DNA from 3 places in the Fictibacillus nanhaiensis genome. Region 1 is predicted to be linked to each of the others. Evidence: riboswitches for the same ligand, from Rfam matches in the RefSeq annotation. Region 1 holds a riboswitch; each other region holds the start of a gene.
What was found. A riboswitch is a leader RNA that binds a small molecule or an ion and turns the genes downstream of it on or off. The one in region 1 is predicted to bind cyclic di-AMP.

Region 1 (7,378 bases):
TTCTGATTCTATCCATCCCAATAGAAGAGGATATAACAGATTAGGAAACTGGGTTTATAACCAGTGGAAGCCTTTAAACCAGGAATGATCTCTTAGAAGCTGATACTTCTAAGAGATTTTTTTATTTCTTATTAGAAGGTTGTTGTCGTAAACTTTGTTGCTTTTGGAAGTGTTGATCTCCGTTCCAGGCTGCTCGCTTTCCACGGGGCAGGCGCTGAGCCACATTCGTACGTTTCACTCTTAAGTGTCTCAGCTGCCCGCCTGTCCCTTAGGAGTCTCGCACCTTCCTCTACAATCAATTTTCAAAGGTGACAAAGAGTTCAAAGCAACAATCTTATAAGATAAGAGCGGTATAAAACGCTGTTGTCGTAATCTTGCTTGCTCTTTGGAAGAAGCTTATTTCAGTTGCTCGGTTTCCCTTGGGGCAGGCGAGGAGTCGCGAACATTCCATTCCAATCAATTGTCAATGGAAGTAAGGAATCGATAGGCACAATTCATTAGAGAAAAACATTTAAAAAAACGGTTGACTTGAGAATGATTATCATTATAATTAGAAGTGAAGTTGATAATCGTTTTCAATTACTTATACATAGAAGGAGTAACTGACATATGTTTAAAAAGAATCTTTTTACGGTTGTTACAATGGTCCTACTAGCTGCTTTAGTCTTAGCAGGCTGTGGTAAATCAAACGAGGGTGCAAGTTCGAATAATAATGATACAAAAAAAGAAGAAGTAAACCTATATACAAGTCGTCACTATGAAGTTGATGATAAAATCTTTGCTGATTTCACAAAAGAGACAGGAATTAAAGTCAACCTTATTAAAGGTAAAGAAGATGAGTTGATCGAGCGTCTTACAAGAGAAGGGAAAGCAACAAAAGGAGACCTTTTCTTCACATCTGATGCTGGACGTTTACACTGGGCAAAAGATAAAGACCTCTTACAGAGTGTTGAAAGTGAGACATTAAATAAAAATATTCCTGATAATTTAAGAGATAAAGACAATCAATGGTTCGGTCTAACAAAACGTGCACGTGTTATCGTATATGATCAGAAAAAAGTAGACAAATCAGAACTATCTACTTATGAAGCGTTAACTGAAGACAAATGGAAAGGTAAAGTACTGATTCGTTCATCAGAAAATATTTACAATCAATCATTAGTATCATCCTTTATTTCATTAAACGGAAAAGATGAAGCGAAGAAGTGGGCAGAAGGGATCGTTAAAAACATGGCTCGTGATCCACAAGGTGGTGACAAAGACCAAGCGAAAGGTATCGCTGCTGGTGAAGGTGATGTTGCCATCATGAACTCATACTATTTTGGTCAGATGTTGAACTCAGAAGATCCTGAAGAAGTGAAAGTTGCTAAACAGCTAAGTGTGTTCTTCCCTAATCAAGAAACAACAGGAACGCACATCAATATTAGTGGTATAGGTGTTACGAAACACGCTAACAACAAAGAGAATGCTATAAAATTAATGGAATATCTGTCTAGTCCAAAAGTTCAAGAAGTATTTGCTGAAGCCAATTACGAGTATCCGGTTAATAAAGAAGTAGAACCTTCAGAGCTTTTAAAGTCTTGGGGTCCGTTTAAAGAACAAGATCTTAACCTTTCTGAGTTAGGTGAAAACAATGCAGATGCTGTTAAAATTATGAATGAAGTTAGCTGGAAATAAACTTAAATATTTTGCCGTATCACGATTTGTGATACGGCTAATTCCATGTAAAAACAAACAACAAGAACAATGCTGATGAGTAAAGAAGGTGAAAATATTGTATTACATTCGAAAAATGAGATCACAGTTTAATAGTTGGGCTTTGCTTAGTGTGATTTTTTCTATTTTAATCCTTTTACCGGCTTTGCTCATCATGGTTCAGTTATTCGCTGAGAGTAATGAGAATTGGGAACACATTAAAGAGTATATGTTGAAAAATTATATCGTAAATTCCGTAACACTCGTTAGTTTTACTGGTCTTTTCACAGTGTTAATCGGGGTAAGTGCGGCATGGCTAGTTTCCGCATATAAAGTTCCGATGCATCGGTTCTTTAAGTGGGGTCTTATCCTCCCGCTTGCGATTCCACCTTACATTGGGGCTTATACGTACCATGGCATTTTAAATTATACAGGTGTCATTCAAACGTCATTAAGGAACCAGTTTGGTATAAAAGTGGACCAAAAGTTCTTTGACATCATGAACATTCCCGGTGCTGTTTTTATCTTTACGATGTTCCTGTATCCATATGTATATATCATCACAAAAAGTTTCTTAGAAAATCAGTCATCATCACTGATTGAGAATGCACGGTTGCTAGGCAAAGGATCGTTCATGACATTTATACAAGTCGTCCTTCCTGTATCACGTGCAGCGATTGTAGGTGGTGTTAGCTTAGTCATTCTTGAAGTCTTCAATGATTACGGGGTAGTAAAGTATTTCGGTATTCAAACCTTTAGTACAGCCATATTTCAAGCGTGGTTTGGGATGGGGGATATCTATTCAGCTATCAAGTTAGCGGGTACTTTGATGTTTATCGTAGTTTTGATCTTGATCTTAGAAAAAGTAATAAGAGGCAGAAAACAGTATAGTTATTCCACTTCAAAAGTCCGCCCGTTACAACCTAAAGAACTTAAAGGTTGGAAAAAGTTTGCTGTGCTATCTTTTTTTCTTTCTTTATTTGCTCTAGCTTTCGCCATTCCTTTTATACAGCTTTTACATTGGGTGTATATGACTTATGACGTGATTTTAAGTGCTGCATTTGCAGATTTGATCTGGAATTCAGTTTTTGTTGCTGCTGTAGGTTCACTTCTTATCATAATGGTGGCTTTAATCATCGCTAACTTTAGTCGTCTTTCAAAAGGTTGGACCGGAAAGTTTTTTTCAAAAATTACGGTTCTAGGCTATTCAATCCCGGGAGCTGTAATTGCTATAGGCGTCCTTACTTTATTTCTCTTCCTAGATCAAAAGGTCATATCGTTATACGAATGGCTTGGGTTAGAGCCAACACTTGTACTAAGCCTCAGTATTAGTATGCTGATCTTTGCTTATGTTGTTCGCTTTCTTGCCGTTGGTTTTAACTCGATCGAATCAGGTTTTGATAAAGTAGGAACCGTTTTTACAGAAGCTTCAAGAACATTAGGGATGTCAGTGACAAAGACATTCTTTAAAGTAGATATCAAAATGATCAAAGGTGCGATTGCTGGTGGTTTCATTCTAGTTTTCGTAGATATTTTAAAAGAGCTGCCTCTCACTCTTATCCTGCAGCCTTTTAACTTCTATACGTTGGCTACAAAAACATTTCAATATGCAAGCGATGAACGTATTCACGAAGCCTCTGTTTCATCCATGGTGATTATTTGTATAAGTGCACTTTCGATCTTCTTTTTACACAGAGTTTTAGAAAAGGAGCCAAAATAATGTTTGTTCAAATCAAAGACTTAACGTTTCGTTACAAAAATTCGCAAAAACCTCTGTTCGAAAACCTGTCTCTAAGCTTTAAACAGGGAGAAGTTTCAGTAATCTTAGGAGAAAGCGGCAGTGGGAAAAGTACGTTACTTCGTCTTATAGCAGGGCTAGAAGTGCCATCGAAAGGATCAATTCTGATCGATCAGGCAGTCATGAATGATACATTCCGTTTTGTCCAGCCAGAAAAACGTGGCGTTGGTTTGGTTTTTCAAGATTATGCTTTGTTTCCTCATATGACAGTTGAAAAGAACATAAAATTTGGCTTAACAAAAATGAATCGTAAACAGAAACAAGCAAGAATGGAAGAATTATTGACTATTGTAGGTATGGAGGACTATGCTTCCCGTTATCCTTATGAATTGAGCGGTGGTCAACAGCAGCGTGTAGCATTAGCAAGAGCTATGGCTCCAAATCCATCTTTGATCATGTTTGATGAACCTTTTAGTAATCTTGACTCTAAGCTGCAATTACAGATTCGTGATGAGTTACAAGAAATCCTCAAACGTACTGGAATCACTTCTATATTTGTTACTCACGATGAAGAGGATGCTCGTGCTATTGGGGATCGTATTATACTAATGAACAATGGAAAGATTCAAGATGAAGGTCGGCCGGAAATGGTATTACAGAAGAGTAAAGAAAAGTTATCATTAGCATATGTATAAAAAAAAACCGGGATATCCCGGTTTTTATTTTTTGAATTGAGTATCTAATTTTCCGTTCATGTCGATTAAAAATCCGATTTCACGGCCTAATAATTCACCTAGTTCTTTTGCCTTTTTTTCGCTTTCGTTCTTTATTTGTTCAATCGTCAGTTCACCTTTTAGCTTCGATGCTCCAACGATAATACTTAAGTCACCTTTTTCATAAAATACAATTTTCATTTATAAATACCTCCCTGAAAAATAGAACCTTCTACATCATTCGTTTTTTTTTCACATGCTTATGGGGTAGAAGTGAGAATATGGAAAAACATTCATTGTGAAACAATTAATTGGAATAAATAAGTATGGCGCGTTTTCTTGACAAAAATTTATGTATGTTGATAAAATTAGAGCATATTATATATGATTCGCTGAATTCTAATGTTCTATTCGACAGAATATTTAGAGGCGGGGGAACCACAATTCGGCTTTTAAGCCTTGGGATGAATTTGTGCTTGCACAAAAGGGACAACTCTCAATTTCCTAATCCGACAGCTAACCTCGTAAGCGTTTTTGGAGAGAGAACTCTATACATGGGCTAAGTCTATGTGTTGCGGTGTATTCCCACGGAAAATCCTCTCTATTTTCGGTGGGTTTTTATATGCAACAAATAGGGCATGTATAAGTATAAATTTCTTCAAGGGTATTGCACGTAAAATAGTAAGAAAATTATAACAAAGGGGGTACTTTTATTATGAAATTATCTACAAAAATTTTAATTGCTCTAGCACTTGGTGTAGTTGCAGGTCTTATTCTTAATCTAGCTGTGCCTGATGCATTCTCAACTCTGGATAAATATGTTTTGAAACCAGTTGGGACATTGTTCTTAAACCTTATTAAAATGTTGGTTGTCCCAATCGTCTTCTTCTCAATCGTATTAGGAACTGCAGGTTTAGGTGATCCAAAGAAACTTGGAAGAGTTGGGGCAAAAACAGTTGGTTATTTCTTAGGAACTACAACGATTGCTATTATTATTGCTATGGCTTTAGCACTTGTCTTTAAACCTGGTGTAGGGGATTTTAAAACAGAAGGTGCCAAGTTCGAGCAACAAGAAGCACCGGCAGTAACAGATACGCTACTGAATATCATTCCTACTAACCCTATTCAAGCAATGGCTGAAGGAAACATGCTTCAAATTATTGCATTCTCTGTATTTGTAGGATTCGCTTTAACCATGTTAGGTAGCAAGACTAAAGGTGTGATGGATTTAATCGAGCAAGGTAACGATATTATGATGTACCTCGTAAACCTGATCATGAAATTTGCTCCATATGGTGCTTTTGCTTTAATTGCATCAGCAGTTGGAAGTCAAGGTATGGATGCGATTAAAGCGATGGGATTATACATGAGTGTAGTTATTTTAGCTTTATTCATTCACTCTGTTGTAGCCTATGGAGGTTCGATCGCACTATTTGCAAAGAAGAGTCCGATTTGGTTCTTTAAAGGCTTTGCACCAGCAATGTCAGTAGCATTCAGTACATCAAGTTCAAATGCAACACTTCCGATCTCAATGAAAACAGCTCAAGAGAATCTGGGTGTTCGAAAATCAATCAGTGGATTTGTCCAACCGCTTGGCGCAACGATCAACATGGATGGAACAGCCATCATGCAAGGTGTTGCGACAATCTTTATCGCGCAAGTTTACGATGTTAATTTGGGTATCACAGAAATGCTTACCGTTATCTTAACAGCGGTACTTGCAAGTATCGGTACAGCAGGTGTTCCTGGAGTTGGATTGATCATGTTAGCGATGGTATTGAACTCTGTAGGATTACCTGTCGAGGGGATTGCTCTAATCCTAGGTGTTGATAGACTTCTTGATATGCTTAGAACAGCTGTTAACATCACAGGTGATGCTGCTTGTGCGGTAATCGTTGATAAAGGGGAAGATAAACATCTTGGAACTCGTGAACATGAAGTGAGTGCTTAAATAATGCTTTAAAAGGTCACAGTGAATATACCTACTGTGGCCTTTTTTATATGCGGATATCATTAGTTTGTTAAGGTTGAGTAAATAAATGTAAGCACAGAGGAAAAATCATGTTAAAATAAGAAGATACATAATGAGATTTCGGAGTGATCTTCTTGGAAAAATGGCTAGAGATACTAACGCTTGCTGCAAAGATCATATGGGTACAGATTCAAACCGTCATTCATCCTATCATCGAGTTAATAGAGAGTGCGATGAACTCTTTTTGGTTTGTCTTTTCACTTACGATCATCGCAGGATACGTATTGCTTATGCTTGTACAGAACGCAATTACCTTCTATCAAGCTCATAACTTTATTCACAGAAAAATGAATAACGAACCCGTTAACGATATTGAATTTGCTCTATTTATGAAGTCACTTTGGAAAAAAGATCGATCTAAAGGATTATTGGCCAATGCCAAATCGGCTAAGAGCAGATACCTTCAATTCAATGCACAAGAACGTTTGTCACTACAAAACTATTTACAGCATCGGTTACGTTTTTTACGTGCGAACCAGCCGTTGTTCATACTAGGTGCTGTGATAATAGGATTGCTTTCAAGCATTTCAGTGAATGTACTACCGATCGAGGCAGCTGAAGTAAATGCAGAAAACGTATTAAAAACAACTCTGTTTATTCTTTCCTGGCTGTTGATCATGCAAGCTAAATATGTTGCTATGAAAAAACAAACGTACTATCATCTAGCATGGATGCAAGATACTAACCGTACGACAACGGTTGATTACATGCAGGAAGAGGATGTTACAATTTCAACAAACAAAGAAAACAACCCTGCGTATTAACGTGATACGTAAGGGTTGTTTTTTATCCAGAACCGATAAGGGTAATGAACGGCCTCTTCGGCATATTGTATTCCTATACGAGGGCCAGAGATAATTTCATCTGGTACGATATTCATTCCTTCTTCTATTCGTATATTTTCCTCATTCAATTTCTTGCCATTATCACTTAGTGTAAACCCCATTGCTTTACTTAGTTTACCAGGACCGTTTGTAAGTTGAATCTCATTCTTTGCACTCGCTCTTCTTTTCTTCATTTTTTCAATTCCCTCAATCGGTTGAAGTGCTCTAATGAGAATAGCTTCAGGTTTATGTAAAGGGCCCGAAACGATATTAAAACACACATGCATTCCATAAATAAAATAGGTATAAATCATACCTGCTTCACCATACATCACTTCTGTTCTAGCAGTTCTGCGATTGTTATACGAATGAGCAG
Region 2 (7,378 bases), 1.8 Mb from region 1:
TCATCACGCATCAGCCAGCCCTCAAAGTGGCGCTTGACGTAATTTTCAGCCTCTTGATAGCTTGAAAATGTTTCATCAACTGGATGAGTCTTATGTGTGATCAGCCATGTTTGATTATCTTCAGAATAAATCTTTGATACTTCACGATGGTTGTTCACATACAAGCTGCCATCAGGATTTTCCTTCACGTTGTGTTCGTTCTTCGGTGCATCGATTCGTCGAGGCTGTTCATGGAATGCAGCAACAACAAACTTTTCAAACGCTTCAGAAGTCATGTTTCCGCCAGAAGCTTTCGGATGTCCGCCTCCACCATATTGTTTCGCGTAGATCGAGCAATCCACTTCATCATGAATGGTGCGTAATCCAATACGCTTATTGGCAATGTTTAAAATCACAATCAAGTCTAAGTGAGGATTTTCACGATTGATCTCGTTCCCGAGCTCGGAATGATAGCGTTCCGCATGTAGGATTCCAATCTTATACGTTTTCTCTTCAGATCCTTCGCCTAAAGACCAAGTATCCCAGATCTCGACCATCTGACGCTGTTTCTTTTTGATGTAATCTGCAATATTTTCTTCTTCTAAATCGAGAATCGTTGTTTCTGTTTCTGAGAACTGAAAAGAATCACCTTTTAAACGATTCATGATCTGGTCCTCAAATTTATCAGGAGGTAGGATAAAGAATAAGTCGTTTAAACGCTTAGCTTCAACCTTCTGGTCAAACCATTCCCACGTATCATATAAACGTACAAGCTCTACATATTCGTCGAGTGCGCCGGTTCGTTTAAGTTTACCGTTATCGATCAAATATTCGTAGAAAAGGGAAGTGGCACATGTTAAACGTTCATCATCATAACGAACTTGAACGTGCCCCCAATCAAACCCATTGAAATGAAGCGCTGTTGCATGGTGATCGATCAGCTTCACTTTTCCTCCTGCATTCGAGCGTTCATCAAGTCGCATCATTAATTCTTCGTTGACCGCAATATCGGTAATAATAATTTCTGTTTTTCTCTCTTTCGGATTATCGAGCAGCATCTCAACTCGGTCGTTAATCGTTCCATGTGAACAATACGATATCTTACAATTGTCTCCAAATGCTAGTTGTGCTAAATAACCGCACGATTTTCCGTCTAAATCATTGTGTGAAAATAAATGAATCATGTCAGTATCCTCTCTATTATGCTCTCTGTCTAGAGTATCGTCATAAAGCATAAAGTTCAACCTTTAAAAAAATTTACTATATAGGCTTACTGCCTTTATGAATAGACCGAGCTGTTGCATTCTTATATATAGGAGAGAATATGCACAATTCTTCTTACGAGACACGAGAAAAATACATTTACAATGGATGGAATTAGGTGGAAAATGATTAGGTGGGTAATTATGTAAATTGGGGGTTTTGATGTGCAGGAATTTCTGAAAGTGTTTCAGAATAAAAACTTCAGAAAGTTGTTTTTTGCTGGTTTTACTTCAATGATGGGAAGTATTATCGGCGTTACAGCTTTTATGTTTTATTTGCTAGATAAGTTCGGTGAACAGCCTTTTTATGCAACCCTTGCCGAATTGATGTATTCTCTACCAACACTAGCTGTATTCTTTCTTGTAGGGGTGTTAGCTGATCGTATGGATCGTCAAAAGATCGCTCTCTATTGCGACTGGATCTGTGCAGGCCTATGCCTCCTATTAATGGGTGCAATTTGGCTAGATTGGATGCCTCTCATTTTTGTGATCCTGTTCTTAAGGAGTGCAGTGGGGAAATTCTTTCATCCAGCTGACCAAGCGATGGTACAAGGCGTACTATCGAAAGAGGAGTATGCCATTGCGGCTGGTTTAAATCAAATGGTAGGTAGTTTGTTTATGCTATTTGGAAATATGATCGCCATATTTATTTATTGGAGTGTAGGAATACAAGGAGCCATTGCATTTGATCTTCTTACATATGTTTTATCAGCCTTGTTCATTATGAGTATGAAAGTAAATGAAGATATTCGTCTACCGAACGGACAACAAAGGTTTAAAGATATCCGAGTAAAGATGGTATGGAAGGACTTTGTTTCAGGTTTTGTTTACATCAAACAATCTAAACTTCTGCTTTCTTTAATCTTTGGTTTTTTCTTGTTTGGTATAGTAAATGGTGGATTATCAGTTATGCCGGCATTTATCATGAAATACAAACTAGCACCTGACAATTATGAACAAATGATGATGTGGATGGGTATCCTATTCGGTGTATCCATACTCTCTGGCAGTGTATTATGTTCGATGCTCGCTAAAAAGATTAGACTCTCGTATGCCATTGTTCTCGGTCTGTTTGTTAGTGGCGTATCCCTTGGTTTGTGCGCGCTTGCGCCAAATGTATGGTCATTCTTTATTTTGACCGGATTGGCTGGGTTTAGCATACCATTAATCAATATTGGGATCGGAGGCTGGTTACCAAAAATCGTTGACCCGAAAATGATGGGGCGTGTCCAAGGGTGGATCTCACCGATCAATATGTTATCTCATACGATGACTCTCGGTTTAATCGCATTGTTTTTCCCGAAGATTTTAACAGTCGAGATGCTGTTTTGGGTGGTTGGAGGGTGTCTGATTGTTGTTGGACTCTTCTACATGTTAACTTTACCAAAGTATGATATCGATGATGAAGAAAACAAAAATGAGTTACATTTAGAAAAAGTACCAGTTTAAAGGTGGAGATTATGGCGAAGCCCTTTTATAATGAAGAGCGGAGGGGAAGTCATGGCATCATTTCAAAACATATTATTCTGGATCTTTTTAATCTTACCGATCATTCTTTTCTTTGTAGCAATCGCAAGAACTTCATGGGTTTTAATGCTTGTAAACATGTTTTTAGCTCTGCCGATCATTTGGTTTGTGAGCTGGGTTACAGAAAGTTATGGTGCTGTCTTTGTGATAATTGCAATCCATCTGTTCACAGGAGTATGGCTATGGACGAAAAGACAGAGATTGGATTTTAGATCTTTTTAAAAAAGCTGAGCAAAGTTTTATTTGCTCAGTTTTTTTATGAATTTTTTTCGATTTGGTATTAAAACTTTGCAAGTAACACTTTATTTAATTTTAATATTCTGACTATTATTTAATTTGAAAAACATCGTAAATAAAAGAAATTAATAGAAAATAGTTGATTTGTTTTGTTTACATGAAATAAAACAGCATATTTTGGTTATTTTCGTATGAATCCTTAAAATTTTGAAGTTTTTACTTCGTTTACAAGGAACAAAAGCAGGAGTAATATATTTCTTATCGTAAAACTTTAAAATTTTTCCATGACCGCTGAATCCAATTTTGGAACGGAGGAACCATCGGCAGTTCTTTACTGCCTGGGGTGAAACTTATTTAAGTCGGGCGACTTCTGCCGTCCGAACCCGTCAGCTAACTTCGTAAGCGTGGTAGGAGAGGGAAGGTGAACATAAAAAAAGCAATGACCAATTAAAAAATATGATATTTATATCATGCGTCTTTATCGCTTAATTCCTAAAACTTTAGGAAGCGGGGGAACCAACCGCAGTCCAACGTGACTGCATGGGGTGAATCTCGAGAGATCGAGTAGGGCTACTCTCAAGCCCGAATCCGTCAGCTAACTCCGTAAGCGTTCAGAGAGAGGCAACAAATTTCGTGTGTTTACACGCTTATTCAAGTATGTGTAGAAGCCGCGAGAAGAGTTCCTCTTCCGCAGGCTTCTTTTTTGTTGCCTTTTTTACCGAAATGGAGGATGTAACGATGGAGAAATCATCTAGGAACGTGCTCATAATGTTTCCTGATCAAGTTTCAGATGTGTTTATTTCAAAACTAAGATTATGTGACGACTATCAATCTATTGTTCTCTGTGTTCCTAACCGAGATGAAGCAGATAGACTCTCACAAGTTGGTTTTCAACATGTGTATGTCATGAATTATGGTGACAAGCGTAAATTCATCGGGATGGTAGGTCCTTTTGTTCAAAAGATCATTGTTGTTGAATCTGGATTTTTAGAATGCTGCCAAACGATTGAACTTATTCGCAGCATCTATAACATACCTGTTTATGTCATCAAATCAGACACACGGTATATTTCCAGAGTTTATAAGGAGTTAGGTGCCGATTACGTAATTTATAACAAAACCGGAAATATTCAATTCTTACTTTCTTCATAAAAAAAGAGCGGAGGAATTCATTTATGAGATTAAGTCCAAACGAAATTGAACAGATTTTGTTAAAAGCGAAAAGAGATCAGTTAAATGCTTATTATGCAAGTGTGATTCAACATAGTCTCTCCAAATGGGTCATTCAAGACACGCTTAGAAGCAAAGGATAAACCATTCTATAAGAGGGGACTCATCGTATGTGTTCCCTCTCTATTTCAGACCAATGATAGGCAGGGGAAAACATGGGAGCAGAGTCAGTTGTATTATTGCCAAAAAGATTGTCGATCGGACAGATCAATGAATTTGTCAATGCTGCTGGTTCTTTTGAAAGTGAGATTCTTTTCTTTTATCAAGGCATACAGATTAATGCGAAAGGCTTGCTCTCTGTTAATCTATTTTTTTTGTCGCATTATTCTAAAAATCTGGATGAACCGATCACCCTTAGAGTGGAAGGGTCTGACGCACAAGTTGCGCTTAAAGATTTGTCACACATGCTATCAAGTTTTTACGAGTAGTTTACTAGTTAGTTTAGGAGGAAATTGCATTGTTAGATCTATATATGGTTTTAACTCTAATCGTTTCATTTTTGGTGTATTTTAACTTTATTTACTGGTGTGATCGAGTTGTTGGAGGAGAGACGAAAAAATGATAATAACGATGGTTGCAACAGGTGGCGTGTTTTTGTACTTAGTATACGCATTGATTAATCCTGAAAAATTTTAACGTTAATGTTTAACATACACTTAAAGGTTCATATAGGAGGAACAAAGTAATGGGCGTTTTACAAATGGCAATCGTGATTCTTTTATTGCTTCTGATCGTTAAACCACTAGGAAGCTATATCTATCACGTATTTTCCAACAAATCTAACAAAACAGATAAAGTGTTTGCTGGAATTGAAAAGATCATTTATTCCATATCTGGAATAAAAGAAAGACCAGGCATGACATGGAAAAAGTATACGATGTCATTATTATTAACGAACATTGTTCTGGTCGCAGTCGGTTATGTCATTTTAAGACTTCAAAAGTGGCTTCCGTTAAACCCTAGCCAGATTGACAACATGGAATCGACATTATCCTTTAATACGATTGTCAGTTTTATGACGAATACAAACCTACAACACTACAGTGGAGAAACAGGACTCTCATACTTTTCTCAAATGTCGGTCATCATGATGATGATGTTTACATCTGCCGTGACAGGAATCATTGTAGCAATTGCATTTATTCGTGGTATTACAAGCAAAGGTGCAACGATTGGTAACTTCTTTGAAGACTTTATAAAAGGCCATACTCGGCTACTTATTCCAATGGCTGTTGTCGTCACCCTCGTCTTAGTTGGATTAAAAGTTCCACAAACGTTAGATGGTACGATTCAGATTACAACGTTAGAAGGAGAGAAGCAGGAAATCGCAACAGGGCCAGTCGCTTCACTCGTTTCTATTAAACACTTAGGTACGAACGGTGGGGGGTTCTTCGGAGTGAACTCAGCACATCCTTTTGAGAATCCTAGTCCGTTAACTAATGTGATCGAAATACTTTCAATGTGGTGTATACCTGCTGCATTAACATACACGTATGGACGTTTTGCTAAAAATCAAAAACAAGGCTGGGTTATTTTCGGTGCAATGGCCATTCTCTTTATTGCGTTCTTATCTTTAATCTATATTTCCGAAAGTAACGGAAATCCAGCAATGAATGCTATCGGTCTTAGTTCAGAACAAGGAAGCATGGAAGGAAAAGAAGTTCGTTTTGGAACGGCTCAATCTGCACTGTTTAGCACAGTAACGACAGCTGCTACAACAGGAACGGTCAATAACATGCATGATACCTTGACTCCGCTTGGTGGAATTACACCATTATCACTTATGATGTTAAATACAGTGTTTGGCGGAGATGGAGTAGGTTTAGTGAACATGCTCATGTATGCGATCATCGGAGTGTTCATCTGCGGTCTGATGGTTGGTCGTACACCAGAATTTTTAGGCCGTAAAATAGAGCCAAGAGAAATGAAACTTATAACGATAGCACTTCTTGCACACCCGTTGATTATATTGGGTCCGACTGCCTTAGCTTTTATGACAGAGCTTGGAAAAGGGGCGATAAGCAACCCGGGATTCCATGGTATTTCACAAGTTCTCTATGAGTATACTTCTGCTGCAGCAAATAACGGCTCAGGCTTTGAGGGTCTTGGAGACAATACGCCTTTTTGGAATATCTCAACTGGACTTGTCATGCTGCTTGGGAGGTACGTTTCCATCATCGCTTTGCTCGCTGTAGCAGGGTCTCTAGTAAAAAAACAACCTGTTCCTGAAACGATTGGTACGTTTAGAACAGACAACATCCTTTTTGTAGGTATTCTTGTTGGGGCAGTGCTTATTATTGGTGCGTTAACCTTCTTACCTGTAATGGCGCTTGGACCAATAGCTGAATACTTGTCGATCCGTTAATTTAGAGAGGTGCAGATAAAAATGAATCAATCCAAACAGAGTGTTCGTTCTGGCCTCATCAGCCGAGCGATGGTGGAAAGTATAGTGAAGTTAAATCCAATAACGATGATGAAAAATCCGGTTATGTTCGTAGTAGAGATCGGAACATTCCTTGTCTTGCTCATGATGATCATGCCTAAGCAGTTTGATGCTGAAGGTAGATTTGGTTATAACTTATCGGTTTTCTTAATCCTTTTATTCACCATTCTATTTGCAAACTTTGCAGAAGCCTTAGCAGAAGGTAGAGGAAAAGCGCAAGCCGATAGTTTAAAGAAAACGAAAAAAGGCACGATCGCAAAAAAAGTGGTTAAATCAGGAACGATCAAAGAAGTATCTTCAGAAGATCTTCGTAAAGGAGATATTGTTTTAATCGAGACAGGTGACATGGTTCCGGGTGACGGTGAGATTATCGAAGGGCTTGCGTCCATTGATGAATCTGCTATCACAGGAGAATCAGCACCAGTCATTAAAGAAGCAGGAGGAGATTTTAGTTCTGTAACAGGCGGCACAAAAGTGGTCAGTGACTTTATTAAAGTTAGGATTACAGCAGATCCAGGTGAGTCATTCTTAGATAAGATGATCTCCTTAGTAGAAGGAGCTAAACGTCAAAAGACACCGAACGAGATCGCACTTAACATTTTGCTTGTAACGTTGACGATCATCTTCTTGTTAGTAGTCGTAACGATTGTTCCAATAGCTGATTATGTAGGAGTAAATCTAGAAGTTTCAACACTAATAG
Region 3 (7,378 bases), 890 kb from region 1:
AGCTGTAAAAGAGTAATTAAATGAGCTGTCTAGATGGGGAAAGGTACTCGTCTAGGCAGCTTTTATAATGAATTAAAGTGTTTAGTAGGGAGCCTGGAAGTCTCTTTTAAAGGAATTAAGTCTAAAGAAGAAAAATTAAGTTTAGAAAAGAAAAATTAAGTCGTAATGAGCTTCGATTAAGTCGTTCTAGAGATCAATTAAGTCTACATTCAAAAATAAAGGCCGTTCGACAATTTCGACACCTTTCACACTATACAAAGTACGGTATGATATGATGAAGACGTATAAATTCAGTTATTAATCATTGTGGTAAGCGGGTGAAAAAGGAAATGGCAATAGAATTTTGGTCACCTGTCAAATTATCAATCGGCATAGCGTTGACTGCTTCATTGATCGTGATTCTTGCAGGTCTATTTTTTGGCAGAATCATGGCTCATCAGAGGTTTAAAGGGAAAACGTTGATCGAAACACTTTTCCTACTTCCGCTCGTGTTACCTCCTACGGTAGTTGGATTCTTATTGATTGTTCTATTCGGTCGAAATGGTCCAGGGGGACAGTTGATAGATTTGCTCTTTAGACAACCAATTATGTTTACATGGTGGGCGGCAGTTATTGCGTCTGCAGTCGTTGCGTTTCCACTCATGTATCAATCGGCAAAAGCAGGATTTGAATCGATTGACGCAGATATTGAGAATGCTGCAAGGGTTGATGGCGCGAATGAATGGGCCATATTAAGAAAAATCTCAATTCCTCTATCTGTTCGTGCACTCTTATCTGGTGCAATTCTGAGTTTTGCACGTGCATTAGGAGAGTTTGGCGCAACGCTCATGTTTGCTGGAAATATTCCGGGTAAAACACAGACGATATCAACGGCCATCTATATTGCGATTGAATCAGGACATATGGAGCTCGCTTGGATGTGGGTCGCGAGTGTTATTGGAATATCTTTGTTAATGTTAATAGCTGTTAATCGCATAAGGACATAACCATTGAAGAACCCGAATTGGGTTCTTTTAATTATTCACCAGCTTTCTTCATGTTTTCATATTCCTCATCACGTTCTCCTACCTCTCCATAATCACCGAATTGTTCATTAATTTCTTGTGCAAGACTTGTTAAATATTCATCAGAAAATAAAGGTTTTTTTTGTTTAGACATGTGTAAAACTCCTATAGATCATGAAATAATAAGTTTATGTGATTAACTGTTTATACGTAAAACAATATGTACAACATTTCATAAGCCTATTCAACAAAAATTGTTATTTACTTTTTTAAATGGCGGGAGTATTATTAGTAAAGTTTCAAATTTCTAAATCGCTTAAACCAAATGGTGCGGGGGAACCAAACGGACTGGAAGAATAGAGTCCTGGGGTGAATCCTTGTTTAAGGTAGGGCTACTCAAAGGCCCGAATCCGACAGCTAACTCCGTAAGCGTTTATGAGAAGGAAGGTGGAGCTTGTAGAGCCTAAATTATAAAGGCCTGCAGGTCAGATTCGTGATGGCTTGCGGCCTTTTTGTGTTGAAAAATGTGTTTTAGTTAACATTAAAAGTAACATCTTATTATGGACGGAGAGAAAAATGATGTTCACATCGATCAAACGCTTCTTGATTGGTCGCCCTTTAAAATCGACTGCATTAGGCGAACAAAAAATAAACAAAACGAAAGCATTGGCTATTCTTTCATCTGATGCATTATCTTCTGTTGCATACGGACCCGAGCAAATCTTAATCGTACTTATTACCGTAGGTGCAGCTGCTTTGTGGTACTCGATTCCGATTGCAGTAGGGGTTCTGTTTTTATTAACTGCTCTTATTTTATCTTATAGACAAATTATCTATGCTTACCCTCATGGAGGTGGAGCGTATGTTGTATCGAAGACAAACTTAGGCGTAAATTCTGGGTTGATCGCAGGGGGATCGTTGCTTGTAGACTACATACTTACAGTAGCAGTAAGTGTATCAGCAGGTACAGATGCGATAACATCAGCGTTTCCTTCGTTACATGGTTTTAACGTGGAGATTGCAATCGTGTTTGTTATCTTTCTTACATTATTGAACTTAAGAGGAGTAACTGAATCTGCATCTATTTTGGCATATCCTGTTTATCTCTTTGTATTGGCTTTGTTTATTTTGATCGCAGTAGGGCTTTATAAGATTTTGACTGGAGATGTATCTCAGAGCTTGCATACCCCGATCGGTACACCGGTTGCAGGTATCTCTTTGTTTATTCTGCTCAGAGCATTTGCATCAGGAAGTTCTGCTTTAACAGGAGTAGAAGCCATCTCCAACGCGATACCCAATTTTAAAGAACCAGCACCTGTTAACGCTGCTCGTACATTAATGATGATGGGCGGTCTTCTAGCCATCCTTTTCTCAGGTATTGTTACGTTAGCTTATTTCTATGGTATTGTACCTAAAACTGAGGTTACTGTTGTTTCGCAGATTGCAGAAGAAACGTTCGGGCGAAACTTTATGTACTTCTTTATACAAGGAACAACAGCGTTAATACTGATCCTTGCTGCTAACACAGGATACTCTGCGTTTCCTTTGTTAGCTGTAAACTTGGCAAAAGATAAGTTTATTCCAAGGATGTTCTTAGTCCGGGGTGATCGCTTAGGTTATTCAAATGGCATTATCATTTTGGGTCTGGCCTCAATCTTGCTTATTATGGCTTTTCATGCAGAAACGGAACACCTAATTCCTTTATATGCAGTAGGAGTGTTTGTTCCATTTACACTATCACAGACAGGAATGATGGTAAAATGGCTAAAAGAAAAACCAGCTGGTTGGATTCCTAAATTTATCATTAATACGACAGGAGCATTGATCAGCTTTACCGTCACAATCATGTTTTTCTTAACAAAGTTCTCACAAGTTTGGTCCATTCTTGTTTTTCTACCTATTATCGTCTGGATATTTCACCGAATCAAGAAGCATTATGAAGCAGTCGGTGATCAGTTGAGGTTAACAACTTGTGAAGCATCTCCAGATATAAAAGGGAATGTTATCATCTTGCCAGTGGCTGGAATCACCCATGTAGTGGAGAACTCGCTAAAGTATGCTAAATCACTGAACCCTGATCAGATCATTGCTGTTTATGTTGCATTTGAGAGGGAAGATGAAAGAAAATTTGAAGAGAAGTGGAAAGAATGGCAGCCGGATGTTCGGCTCGTAACGCTTCATTCTCATTACAGAAGTATCCTTGGACCTTTGACTAAATTTGTAGATACGATTGCTCACAAAGCGAAGGAAGGCGATTATCAAGTAACAGTGGTTATTCCGCAATTCATCCCGAAAAAAGGTTGGCATAATATCCTTCATAACCAATCAAGTCTACTTATTCGTGCTTATTTATTGTATAAAAGAGATATTGTAATATCGACTGTTCCCTACCACTTAAAGAAATAAAATTTCAAAAAACCGTTTTAGCCGAACTGGCTAAAACGGTTTTTTGGCTAGAATATTAACTAACTTCTTGTTTATATTGCTCTGCTTTCATCGTGTTGAATTGACCTTCCCATTTGGACATCACGACAGCAGCTAACGAGTTTCCTACTACGTTTACAGCTGTCCGAGCCATATCGAGTATTCGATCAATACCCGCAATAAATGCAAGGCCTTCTAATGGAATTCCAACTGTACCAAGTGTTGCTAAAAGAACGACAAAGGAAACACCTGGAACGCCTGCTATCCCTTTTGAAGTAACCATTAATACTAGCAATAAAGAGATTTGTTCTGCGATGGTTATTTCAATCCCGTACATTTGCGCGATAAATAGTGCTGCAATCGCTTGATAGAGAGTGGATCCGTCTAGGTTGAACGAGTAACCAGTAGGAATCACGAAAGAAGTAATGGCTTTTGGACACCCGAACTTCTCCATCTTTTCCATAATTTTTGGTAATACTGTTTCTGAGCTAGCTGTTGAGTAAGCTAAGATCAGTTCGTCTTTCAATATTTTAATCAATGTAAAGATATTAACTTTTACCATAGCTGCAACGCCACCTAGAACAGCGATGACAAAGAAGAACATAGCTCCATAAACGACTAGAACCAGTTTACTTAATGGGACGAGTGATTCAATACCAAATTTAGAAACCGTAACACCGATTAGTGCAAATACTCCAAATGGAGCTAGTTTCATAATTTGATTCGTAATATAGAACATAGCGTCAGCTGTTCCTTGGAAAAAGGCCAATACCGGTTTTCCTTTTTCGCCGATCGCAGCAATCCCTAGTCCGAATAATACGGAGAAAAAGATGATTGCCAACATATCCCCTTTAGCTAAAGATTCAAAAAGGTTTGTGGGTACGATGTTTAAGAACGTTTCTGCAAAGCCGTGACTTTCAACTGATTCTGTTGTCTCCACATAGCTCGAAATATCACCTTTTGTTAACGATTTCATATCCACTCCTGCTCCAGGTTGGAATATGTTAGCGATAAATAGACCAATTACGATTGCAAAAGTTGTAATGATCTCAAAATATAAAATCGTTTTACCACCGAGTCTTCCTAGTTGTTTGATATCACCTACACTCGCAACACCTACGATAAGGCTTGAAACAACTATAGGTACAACGATCATTTTAATTAAGCGAATGAAGATATCTCCAATCGGTTGTAAATATCCTTGAACGGTTTCATTTCCATAGAACAAAGCACCGATGAGAATACCAAACGCTAGTCCGATCAGGATTTGCCACGCAAGACTAATTCTTACTTTTTTCACATTGAGTCACCTTCTTCTTGATGTTAGTTATCTGAGTTGCCACATAAAAGACATTTTAGCGAGTAAAAGGAATGGTTGTCAAAGCAAAAAAATGGCAATGAATAAAGGGGGAATGGAAGTGAATGCACTCATTATTATTTATTAGAAATATTTGAAAATTTTAATGTTTACAAAAATAATAAATGCTTGTAAAATGACAAAAGCGTTATTCGACTTTTATCGACATTCATAGGAGGACTTATGAACTTATTTAGAAAAAAGTTATTAACTACTAATCAAAACAGTGATCAATCATTGAATCGTGTTCTTGGTGCAGTTGACCTTACAATGTTAGGGGTAGGGGCCATTATCGGAACAGGGGTATTCGTGCTAACAGGGGTTGCGGCTGCAAAATATGCGGGTCCCGCTCTTATCTTATCTTTTATTATTGCGGGGCTTGCGTGTGTTTTTGCGGCACTTTGTTACTCCGAATTCGCATCTATGATTCCTCAATCAGGGAGTGCTTACACCTACAGTTATGTAGCATTCGGTGAAATCTTTGCTTGGATTTTGGGCTGGGACCTCGTACTTGAATACGGTCTCGCTTCTTCAGCTGTAGCGAGTGGTTGGTCAGGATATTTCCAAAGCCTTTTAACTGGTTTTGGTATACATCTTCCAACAGCTATCACAAGTGCTTTTGATCCATCGAAGGGAACATATATTGACCTGCCTGCTGTAATGATTATTTTACTTGTCACACTTCTGTTATCGAGGGGTGTTAAAGAATCTGCGAAATTCAATTCTATTATGGTTATCGTGAAAGTGGCAGTAATCTTATTATTTATAGCAGTCGGTGTTTGGTATGTGGAACCTGTTAACTGGGAGCCGTTTGTTCCTTTTGGATTCTCTGGTGTAGTGACAGGGGCTGCAGTTGTTGTTTTTGCGTATTTTGGTTTCGATGCTGTCTCCACAGCTGCAGAGGAAGTGAAGAATCCACAGCGAAATTTACCGATTGGAATCATTTCTGCTTTAGCTATTTGTACAATTATCTATATCGTGGTTTCACTCATACTTACCGGGATTGTTCCTTATACCATGCTGAACGTTAAAGATCCTGTAGCGTTTGCGTTGCAATTTATCGGTCAAGATTGGGCAGCAGGTTTCATCTCATTAGGAGCTATCGTAGGAATTACAACCGTGCTAATTGTTATGATGTTCGGTCAGACAAGGTTGTTTTATGCAATGAGTCGTGATGGACTTCTTCCAAGTAAACTGTCCTCTGTTCATCCAAGAACGAAAGTACCTCTTTCAAGTACATGGACAACAGGATTATTAGTTTCCTTATTTGCTGGATTCGTGCCGTTAGACAAACTAGCAGAACTTACGAGTATCGGTACATTGTTTGCCTTTGCAACAGTATCTTTAGGAGTTGCCGTTCTTAGAAAAACTCGGCCAGACATCGAACGAGGCTTTAAGACCCCTTGGGTTCCATTGATTCCAGCCTTAGCCATTATTTTCTGTGTTTATCTTATGCTTCAACTCTCAGCATTTACTTGGAAAGGCTTTGTCGTTTGGCTTGTGATCGGACTTGTTCTTTATTTTAGTTACGGTTATCGTCACAGCCGTTTAAACACAACGAAATAGAAAGAGATTGATAGTGAGAAAAGCTGCCTTTCATATAGGTGGCTTTTTCACTTTACTTCAGAAACGCGTTCTTTCGTGTTATACTTTTAGTAGTAAAAAAGAAAGGGGGGAGTAAGAAATTGCGGAAAATATCTATATTGGCTTTATTGTATGTATTTGCTTTTACATCACTTTTTCCTAACTACAATATGGAAAATCTTTTTTCGCCGCCTCAAAATGACGTTTATGAACTATCCTCAGCGACCCTTGATGAATCAAAGATCATTGGCGAATATCCAACAAAGAGTAAAAAGTTAAAAAAATCCGTAAAAGCAGTTTATGCGGATAACCAAATACTGTTTGAAGAATCACATGATGATTATGTATTCCCATCATACAGCCAAGTCAACAACAAAATTGTACGTCTTACCCCCTATCAATTTCAATCGAATTACCTCTGACGATCACAACAATCTCAAAAACCTTTAAAATGGCCTTCGATGTAGGGTTTATTTAACAGAACCATCTATTCATAAGCACGTTTCGAAAAAACATGTTTCCGAACGTTTCTTTGTAGTGCTTAAAAAACGAACAAAGGGAGATTGTTATGATCGTTAAAGAAACAGAATTACCTGGAATCGGCAGAAAGTTTGAAGTAGAGATCGCGAATAGAGATAAAGTTGTCGTTATAGTTCATGATGACGGAAGAAGAGAAATTTATCACTTTGACAAACACGATTATGAAGAAAGTCTTTCATCAGTTACGTTAAGTGATACCGAAGCTAGACAGTTTGCTGCTATTATCGGTGGAATGATCTATCGACCAAAAGCGCTTGAAACAATTGAAATGGCATTTGATGAACTTATGATTGAGTGGTATCGACTGGACTCCTATGCATATGCAGTCGGAAAAACGATTGGAGAACTCGATATCCGTCAACAATACGAAGTATCTGTCATCGCTATCATCAAAGGAAATGAAAAAGTGTTGAACCCTGGTCCTGAAACCATGATCGGCTCTGGAGATATGCTAATCATTTCAGGGGAA

Region 2: it holds a riboswitch for cyclic di-AMP, as region 1 does, so the genes downstream of both, ACFS5O_RS17975 (hypothetical protein) here and ACFS5O_RS08755 (dicarboxylate/amino acid:cation symporter) in region 1, are expected to answer to the same signal.
Region 3: it holds a riboswitch for cyclic di-AMP, as region 1 does, so the genes downstream of both, ACFS5O_RS13505 (APC family permease) here and ACFS5O_RS08755 (dicarboxylate/amino acid:cation symporter) in region 1, are expected to answer to the same signal.

What each region holds. Positions count from the first base shown of each region.
Region 1 is NZ_JBHUPF010000006.1:1,022,613-1,029,990, forward strand. It holds gene ACFS5O_RS08730 (GDSL-type esterase/lipase family protein) at 1-88, shown strand, start outside; gene ACFS5O_RS08735 (Fe(3+) ABC transporter substrate-binding protein) at 610-1,677, shown strand; gene ACFS5O_RS08740 (ABC transporter permease) at 1,793-3,415, shown strand; gene ACFS5O_RS08745 (ABC transporter ATP-binding protein) at 3,415-4,128, shown strand; gene ACFS5O_RS08750 (hypothetical protein) at 4,153-4,347, opposite strand; cyclic di-AMP (ydaO/yuaA leader) riboswitch at 4,527-4,692, shown strand; gene ACFS5O_RS08755 (dicarboxylate/amino acid:cation symporter) at 4,862-6,097, shown strand; gene ACFS5O_RS08760 (hypothetical protein) at 6,253-6,942, shown strand; gene ACFS5O_RS08765 (DNA-3-methyladenine glycosylase) at 6,939-7,378, opposite strand, start outside.
Region 2 is NZ_JBHUPF010000006.1:2,786,118-2,793,495, reverse strand. It holds gene ACFS5O_RS17990 (DHH family phosphoesterase) at 1-1,163, opposite strand, end outside; gene ACFS5O_RS17985 (MFS transporter) at 1,407-2,690, shown strand; gene ACFS5O_RS17980 (hypothetical protein) at 2,742-2,990, shown strand; cyclic di-AMP (ydaO/yuaA leader) riboswitch at 3,285-3,426, shown strand; cyclic di-AMP (ydaO/yuaA leader) riboswitch at 3,478-3,631, shown strand; gene ACFS5O_RS17975 (hypothetical protein) at 3,744-4,157, shown strand; gene ACFS5O_RS17970 (hypothetical protein) at 4,181-4,318, shown strand; gene ACFS5O_RS17965 (HPr family phosphocarrier protein) at 4,391-4,663, shown strand; gene kdpF (K(+)-transporting ATPase subunit F) at 4,794-4,871, shown strand; gene kdpA (potassium-transporting ATPase subunit KdpA) at 4,921-6,600, shown strand; gene kdpB (potassium-transporting ATPase subunit KdpB) at 6,622-7,378, shown strand, end outside.
Region 3 is NZ_JBHUPF010000006.1:1,912,693-1,920,070, forward strand. It holds gene ACFS5O_RS13490 (MetQ/NlpA family ABC transporter substrate-binding protein) at 1-16, shown strand, start outside; gene modB (molybdate ABC transporter permease subunit) at 330-986, shown strand; gene ACFS5O_RS13500 (hypothetical protein) at 1,018-1,158, opposite strand; cyclic di-AMP (ydaO/yuaA leader) riboswitch at 1,308-1,451, shown strand; gene ACFS5O_RS13505 (APC family permease) at 1,584-3,410, shown strand; gene gltP (glutamate/aspartate:proton symporter GltP) at 3,466-4,728, opposite strand; gene bcaP (branched-chain amino acid transporter BcaP) at 4,969-6,351, shown strand; gene ACFS5O_RS13520 (hypothetical protein) at 6,471-6,791, shown strand; gene ACFS5O_RS13525 (cation:proton antiporter regulatory subunit) at 6,938-7,378, shown strand, end outside.